2 linked regions of the Rhodopseudomonas palustris HaA2 genome follow. The protein of the gene in region 1 interacts with the protein of each later gene in a pairwise test. Links are inferred from orthologs where the notes say so. Each region holds a gene or a part of one and is shown on either strand. Other genes may lie near its edges.

Evidence for each region. The genes of interacting proteins can lie anywhere in the genome.
Region 2: the proteins of dsbD (region 1) and RPB_RS01850 interact in binary tests that used the Escherichia coli proteins (3 or more experiments, as listed by UniProt). The link is inferred for Rhodopseudomonas palustris HaA2 from one-to-one orthologs.

Annotation. Positions count from the first base shown.
Region 1 is NC_007778.1:4,942,464-4,946,815, forward strand. Bases 825-3,683 are described here. They hold dsbD (protein-disulfide reductase DsbD), read left to right. Parts: upstream 825-1,277; coding sequence 1,278-3,089; downstream 3,090-3,683. Other genes in these bases: RPB_RS21960 (response regulator), read right to left, coding at 825-1,176; RPB_RS21970 (DsbA family protein), read left to right, coding at 3,117-3,683. In the rest of the region: RPB_RS21955 (sensor histidine kinase), read right to left, coding at 1-520; more of RPB_RS21960, read right to left, coding at 517-824; more of RPB_RS21970, read left to right, coding at 3,684-3,749; RPB_RS21975 (L,D-transpeptidase), read left to right, coding at 3,773-4,352. UniProt on the Escherichia coli protein: Required to facilitate the formation of correct disulfide bonds in some periplasmic proteins and for the assembly of the periplasmic c-type cytochromes.
Region 2 is NC_007778.1:405,620-408,607, reverse strand. It holds RPB_RS01850 (DsbE family thiol:disulfide interchange protein), read left to right. Parts: upstream 1-1,191; coding sequence 1,192-1,785; downstream 1,786-2,988. Other genes in the region: RPB_RS01840 (septation protein A), read right to left, coding at 2,650-2,988; RPB_RS01845 (ComEA family DNA-binding protein), read left to right, coding at 2,094-2,459; ccmD (heme exporter protein CcmD), read left to right, coding at 1,019-1,195; RPB_RS01860 (heme ABC transporter permease), read left to right, coding at 285-1,019; RPB_RS01865 (RES family NAD+ phosphorylase), read left to right, coding at 1-129. UniProt on the Escherichia coli protein: Involved in disulfide bond formation. Catalyzes a late, reductive step in the assembly of periplasmic c-type cytochromes, probably the reduction of disulfide bonds of the apocytochrome c to allow covalent linkage with the heme.

The sequences.
Region 1 (4,352 bases):
TCCAGATCAGCAGGCCGAGCAGCGGCGCGATCAGCAGCGCCGGCCACAGCAATCCCTTGATCAGATCGGCGACGAGCCGCTCGCGCAAGCCGAGCCGGTCGCCGACCAGCACGCGAAAGCCGCGGGCGGCGTCCTCCGTCGCATAGATCCGCCAGGTTTCGCCGTCGATCTGCCGCTCGGAAAATCCCGCCCCCTGATCGCTGAGACTCTGCTCCGGCGCACCGCCCGAGCGCGCGATCAGCCGGCCCTGCACCGACCACACCTGGCAGGACAATTGCCGCTCGTAATTGCCTGGCGTCGCCGGCGCCGCCGGCACATCCGGCAGCGCTTCCGGAACACGGCCCTCCATGTTGCCGACCAGCGACACCACCATGCGGGCCGCCTCCTGCAGCCGCGCGTCGAGCACGTGTTCGAGCTCGCGCTGGCTGCTCGTGTAGATCCACATCACCGCGGCGATCCAGACGATGCCGGTGGCGCCGAACAGCACCAGAAACAGCCGAAGGCGCAGCGAGCCGATCATCGCGGTTTGATCCGATAGCCGACGCCGCGCACGGTCTCGATCGCGGCGCGACCGAGCTTGGCGCGCAGATTGTGGATGTGAACTTCGACGGCGTTGCTGTCGACCTCGTCGCCCCAGCCGTACAGCCGCTCTTCGAGTTCGCCGCGCGAGCGGATCACGCCGGGCCGCTCCATCAGCGCGTGCAGCACCGCGAATTCGCGGCGCGACAGCGGCACCGGCGCGCCGTCGAGCGTCGCGTTGCTCTCCGCCGGAAACAGCCGGATCGCGCCGTGTTCGAGGCAGGTCGCGGCGCGGCCGTCGCGGCGGCGGATGATCGCGCGCAACCGCGCGCCGAGTTCGTCGAGGTCGAACGGCTTGCCGAGATGATCGTCGGCACCGGAGTCGAGCCCGGCGATCCGGTCGCCGACCTCGTCGAGCGCGGTCAGCAGCAGCACCGGCGTGGCGTCTCCGCCGGCGCGCAATCTGCGCAACAGATCGAGGCCGCTGCCGTCCGGCAGCATGACGTCGAGCACCACCGCCGAGAACGTATTGGCGGCGAGCGCGGCCGCCGCATCCTCGCAATTGGCGACGCAATCGATACTGGCGCCGGCCAGCGTCAGCCCGGCACGAATGCCGTCCGCGATCATCGCGTCGTCTTCGACCACCAGGATTCTCATCGCGAGCTGTTCTCCACGTGCCTGCTCTCGGCCGCCAGCCTTAAGGCTGGCTTAAGCTGGGCGTCGACATTGCCGGTGCTCAAGTCAGGCATCGGGGAACCATGACAGACCGACTTTTCCGCGCGCTCATCCTGCTCGTCGCGATCGCAGCCGGCGTCCACGGCGCGCTCGCCGCCGGTCCGGCGCAGGCCGCGCCGTTCGAACTCAGCGTACAGCCCGGCGCCGACGGCGTCGATCTGACCTGGCGGATCGCCCCGGACGATTATCTCTATCGCGACAAGATCGTCGTCACCACCGCCGACGGCGCGCGCGTCGCGCTGCGGACGCCGGCCGGCGAGATCAAGGACGATCCGAATTTCGGCATGACCGAAATCTATCACCGCAGCCTGACCGCGACGATCCCCGCCGACGCGGTGAACGGCGCGAGCCGGCTGACGGTGAGCTATCAGGGCTGCGCCGAGCGCGGCATCTGCTATCCGCCGGTGACGGCGAGCGTCGATCTCGGCACCTATCAGGTGTCGATCGCCGGCGGCGCGACGCCGAGTGCGAGCCCGGCCTGGCCCTCGGACATGCCGGCGCTGCCGGACCTCGCCGCGCCCGCGGAGACGCCCGCACCCTTCGCGGCTTCGGTGCTGCCGTCGATGACGCAAGGCTGGTTGCCGCTGCTGCTGGCGTTCGCCGGGTTCGGGCTGCTGCTGGCGTTCACGCCCTGCGTGCTGCCGATGATGCCGATCGTCGCCGGCATGCTGACGCGCTCCGGCCCCAACCTCTCGCCGGCGCGCGGCTTCGCACTGGCCTCGATCTACACGCTGGCGATGGCCGCGGCCTATGCGACGCTCGGCGTCGCGGCGGCGTGGTCCGGGCAGAATCTGCAGAGCGCGTTGCAGGCGCCGCTGGCGCTGGCGGTGATGGCGGCGATCTATGTCGCGCTGGCGCTGTCGAGCTTCGGCCTGTTCGAGCTGCAACTGCCGGCGCGGTTCGGCGGCGATCTCGCCGGCCGCCTGCACGGCCGCGCCGGACCGTTGCTCGGCGCCGCCGCGCTCGGCTTCACCTCGGCGCTGATCGTCGGGCCGTGCGTGACCCCACCGCTCGCCGCGGCGCTGCTCTACGTCGCACAGACCGGTGACATGCTGCGCGGCGCGGCGGCGCTGTTCGCGCTCGGCCTCGGCATGGGCTTTCCGCTGATCCTGGTCGGGCTGTTCGGCGCCGGCGTGCTGCCGCGCTCGGGGCCGTGGCTGGTGACGATCCGCCAATTGTTCGGCTTCGCCTTTCTCGGCCTCGCGGTGGCGTTGATTGCGCGGGTGCTGCCGGGATCGGTGGCGCTGCTGCTGTGGGCCGGCCTCGCCATCGGCCTCGCGGCGTTTCTCGGCGCGTTCGACCGGCTCGCGCCGCAGGGCGGCGCGACGCGGCGTTTCGGCAAGGCGGCGGGCGTCGCCGTGTTCGTCTATGGCGCGACGCTGATCGTCGGCGCCGCCGGCGGCAGCGACGATCCGCTGCGGCCGCTCGCGGTGTTCGGCGCCGACCAGCCAGCGGCGGCCGCGATGTTCGCCGCGCCGGTGACGTCGATCCGCGCGCTGGATCAGGCGATCAGCGACGGCCGCGCGCGCGGCAAGCCGATCATGATCGACTTCTCCGCCGACTGGTGCACCTCGTGCAAGACCATGGAGCGCGAGGTGTTCGGCGATCCCGCGATCCGGCAGCGGCTGCAGGATCTCACGCTGATCCGCGCCGACGTCACCCGGTCCGACGCCGAGACCGCGGCGCTGATGAAGCGCTTCGACGTCGTCGGGCCACCGACGGTGGTGTTTCTCGATCGGCGCGACGGCCGCGAAATCACCGCCGCCCGCACCGTCGGCGAAGTGACCGCCGACAGCTTCGTCAAGACGCTGCAGCGCGTCGGCGCGGCGTCCTGACCCACACTCTTTCAACCGGAGTCGACCATGAACCGCAGACAATCCCTGATGATCCTCGGCGCGCTCGCGACCGTGCCGCTGGTGAAGTTCTTCGGCGCACCCTCGGCCTGGGCCGAAGGCGTCGACGTCAAGGCGATCCTGAACGACCCGGACGCGCCGGAGACCGGCAATCCGAAGGGCAACCTCACGATCGTGACGTATTTCGACTACAACTGCCCGTTCTGCAAGAAATCCGAGCCCGATCTCGAAAAAGTGGTGCGCGACGACGGCAAGATCCGGCTGGTCTACAAGGACTGGCCGATCCTGAGCGAAGCGTCGGTCTACGGCGCGCAGATGGCGCTGGGCGCGAAGTATCAGGGCAAGTATCAGGCGGCGCACGACGCGCTGATGGCGATCCCCGGCCGCGGAATCTCGAAGGACCAGATGCGCGACGCCGTCGCCGCCGCGGGCGTCGACATGGCGCGGCTGCAGGGCGATCTCGGCACCCATGGCGACGCCATCACGGCGCTGCTGCGCCGCACGCTGTCGCAGGCCGACGCGATGGGGCTGCAGGGCACGCCGGTGTATCTGATCGGGCCGTACAAGGTCGCCGCCGCGCTCGATGCCGCCGCGTTCAAGAAGGTGGTCGATCAGGCGCGCGCGCGCCCGCCCGCGAAGTGAGCGGCGTGATCGTTCGATTGCCGATGTCCCTCCGGTCGTTGCTCGCCCTCGCCGCCGTCGCCGTCACGCTCGGCGGCTGCGTCACCCAGTCCGAAGCCGAACTCGATCTCGGCCCGCCGAAGAGCACGGTGGGGCCGGCGATCGCGGCGCGCTATGCGGCGATCGACACCGACAAACACCCGATCGCCGGCATCGATCCGGAGGATCTGCAGCCGGCCTATGTACGGCAGTTGGTCGACTACAAGACCGACGAGCCGCCGGGCACCGTGGTGGTCGATCCGCACCGGCGCTTTCTCTATCTGGTGATGGAAGGCGGCAAGGCGCTGCGCTACGGCGTCGGCGTCGGCAAGGCCGGGCTGGCATTCAGCGGCACCGCCCATGTCGGACGCAAGGCCGAATGGCCGCACTGGACCCCGACGAAGAACATGATCGCCCGCGAGCCGCAGCGCTACGGCAAATGGGCGAGCGGCATGGACGGCGGCGCCACCAATCCGCTCGGCCCGCGGGCGCTGTATCTGTTCAAGGACGGCAAGGACACGCTGTACCGCATCCACGGCACCACCGAGCCGGAGACGATCGGCCAGGCGGTGTCGTCCGGCTGCA
Region 2 (2,988 bases), 4.5 Mb from region 1 along the record:
ACCTGGCGCATCCATTTCGACCGCAACGGCGCCCGCGCCTTCTGCGAAGCGCCGCGCGGCTCGCTCGCGTTCGGCCGCGATGCCTTCGATGCCGATCCCCGGATGCGCGGGTTCGTGTGGGATCGCTGACCGGCAACTCCGCGTCGGCCGGCTCACGCCTTGCTGCGGCGCAACAGCTGGTGCGCCAGGCCGGGACCTCGCCGCCCGATCAACTCCCGCTGAGAACGCGGCCTCCGGAGAACGCCGCATTGCCTGCACCCGTCCATCCCATTATCAGGGATGCCATGACGCTGACCGAACTCGCCAACCCGACCCGGTTCCTGACGCTGGCTGGCCGCCTGCTGCCGTGGCTGGCGGGTGCCACCGCGCTGTTGCTGACCGTCGGGCTGGTGCAGTCGATGCTGGCGCCGGACGACTACCAGCAGGGCGCCACCGTCAAGATCATGTTCGTGCATGTGCCGAACGCCTGGCTGTCGATGTTCGTCTGGGGGGTGATGAGCGTCGCGGCGCTCGGTACACTGGTGTGGCGGCATCCGCTCGCCGACGTCGCCGCCAAGACCGCCGCCCCGATCGGCGCCGCCTTCACCTTCCTGGCGCTGCTCACCGGCTCGCTGTGGGGCCGGCCGATGTGGGGCACCTATTGGGAATGGGACGCCCGGCTGACCTCGATGCTGATCCTGTTCCTGATGTATCTCGGCCTGATCGCGCTGTGGCGCGCGGTCGAGGACCCGTCGCGGGCGGCGCGCGCCGCCGCGGTGCTGACGCTGGTCGGCGCGATCAATCTGCCGATCATCAAATTCTCGGTCGATTGGTGGAATACGCTGCACCAGCCGGCCTCGGTGGTGCGGATGGGCGGGCCGGCGCTGGACCAGTCGTTCCTGATTCCGCTACTGGTGATGGCGCTCGGCTTCTCGCTGCTGTTCCTGACCCTGCACGTCGCCGCGATGCGCAACGAGATCCTGCGCCGCCGGGTGCGCACGCTGCAGATGCTGCAGGCCAGCCGCGCCGAGGCGGCGTGATGTTCGGTCGCTATGCGGAGTTCATCGTCTCGTCCTACGCCGCGGTCGCGATCGTGGTCGTGCTGCTGATCGTCTGGGTGGTGCTCGATTATCGCCGCCAGAAGGCGCGGCTGCGTGAGCTCGAGGCGCGCGGCGCCACCCGGCGCTCCGGCCGCAGCGCAACGGATCTGTCATGAGCACGCCCGTCACCGACACCCCCTCGCCGACGCGGCGCTCCCTGATGGTGGCGCTGCCGCTGCTGGTGTTCGCGGGACTCGCGGCGCTGTTCTGGATCCGGCTCGGCGACCGCGACATTTCCAAGATCCCTTCGGCGCTGATCGGCCGCGAGGTACCGCAGACCGAGCTGCCGGCGCTCGACGCGCTCACGCGCGACGGCGCGGCGGTGCCGGGGCTGGGGCCGGCGCAGTTCAAGGGCAAGGTCAGCGTCGTCAATGTCTGGGCGTCGTGGTGCGTGCCGTGCCACGACGAGGCGCCGCTGCTGACTGCGCTCGGCGACGACAAGCGCTTCCAGATCGTCGGCATCAACTACAAGGACAGGCCCGACAACGCCCGCCGCTTCCTCGGCCGCTACGGCAATCCGTTCGCCGCCGTCGGCGTCGACGCCAGCGGTCGTGCCGCGATCGAATGGGGCGTCTACGGCGTGCCGGAGACCTTCGTGGTCGGCCGCGACGGCAAGATCGCCTACAAGCTGGTCGGCCCGATCACGCCGGACAATCTCGACAAGGTGTTGAAGCCGGAAATCGAGAAGGCGCTGGGAAAGTCCTAGAGTAGCCGCGTTCATCCGCAGCCCCTCCCCCACCGCAGCGAACTCCCTCTCCCGCCTGCGGGAGAGGGCTGGGGTGAGGGCGACGCGAGCACGGACTCAGTGATGCGTTGATAGGAGTGCCCTCACCCGCCGCGCTTCGCGCGTCGACCTCTCCCGCAAGCGGGAGAGGTGCGCCGTGCCGCGCCGATAGCTCATCCCCGCAAATAATCATCAGCGTTTATCGGCGGTTCATGTGGCGGCCATGGCCCCGCCATGAATCGACGGCTAGCTTCGAGGCGTTACTAACAACGTCCGTGGAGGACACCCCGATGCGACCTTTGAATTTGCGCCACCTCACCCTCGCCCCGCTCGCCGCCGCGCTGGCCTTCGGCCTGCTCGCCAGCGGCCCCGTGATGGCTCAGGGCACCCAGACCGCGCCCGCCGCCGACAAGATGGCGCCGCCGGCGGCGACCAAGACCTCGCCGACCGCAGGTGCCAAGACCGAACTGCTGGACATCAACACCGCCACCGCCGACCAACTCGACGCGCTGCCCGGGGTCGGCAAGGCCTATTCCGCCGCGATCATCAAGGGCCGCCCCTACAAGGCCAAGGACGAGCTGGTGTACAAGAAGATCCTGCCCGAGAAGACCTATGAGGGCATCAAGGACAAGATCATCGCCAAGCACAAGAGCTGAGCGAACTACTCTCGGCCCACTGGTCGACGACAAGCCTCGTGCTTGCACAACGAGTCATTGCCGGGCTCGACCCGGCAATCCATCTTCTTCAGAAGGATGGATGCCCGGGTCGAGCCCGGGCATGACGGCGGTGGAGTTGGCGATGCCGGGTCATGCCCGGCAATGACGGCCCAAAACTACCGTCCCGAAACTACCGCCCCGAGACGTCGCCTTCCTCGGCGGCGCTCTGCTCCAGCGTCGCGGGGGCGACCTGGTAGCGCTTGGTCAGCGGCATCTGCGCGAAGGCAAACAGCATGGTCAGCGGGATCATGCCGAACACCTTGAAGTTGACCCAGAAGTCGGTCGACTGCGTGCGCCACACCGCCTCGTTGAGCACCGCCATCGCGAGGAAGAACAGCGCCCAGCGCAGCGTCAACTTGCGCCAGCCTTCCGGCGTCAGGTTGAACACCTGATCGAACATGATGGCGATGAAGGAGCGGCCGAACAAGAGCCCGCCGCCGAGCACCGCGCCGAACAGCGCGTAGACGAT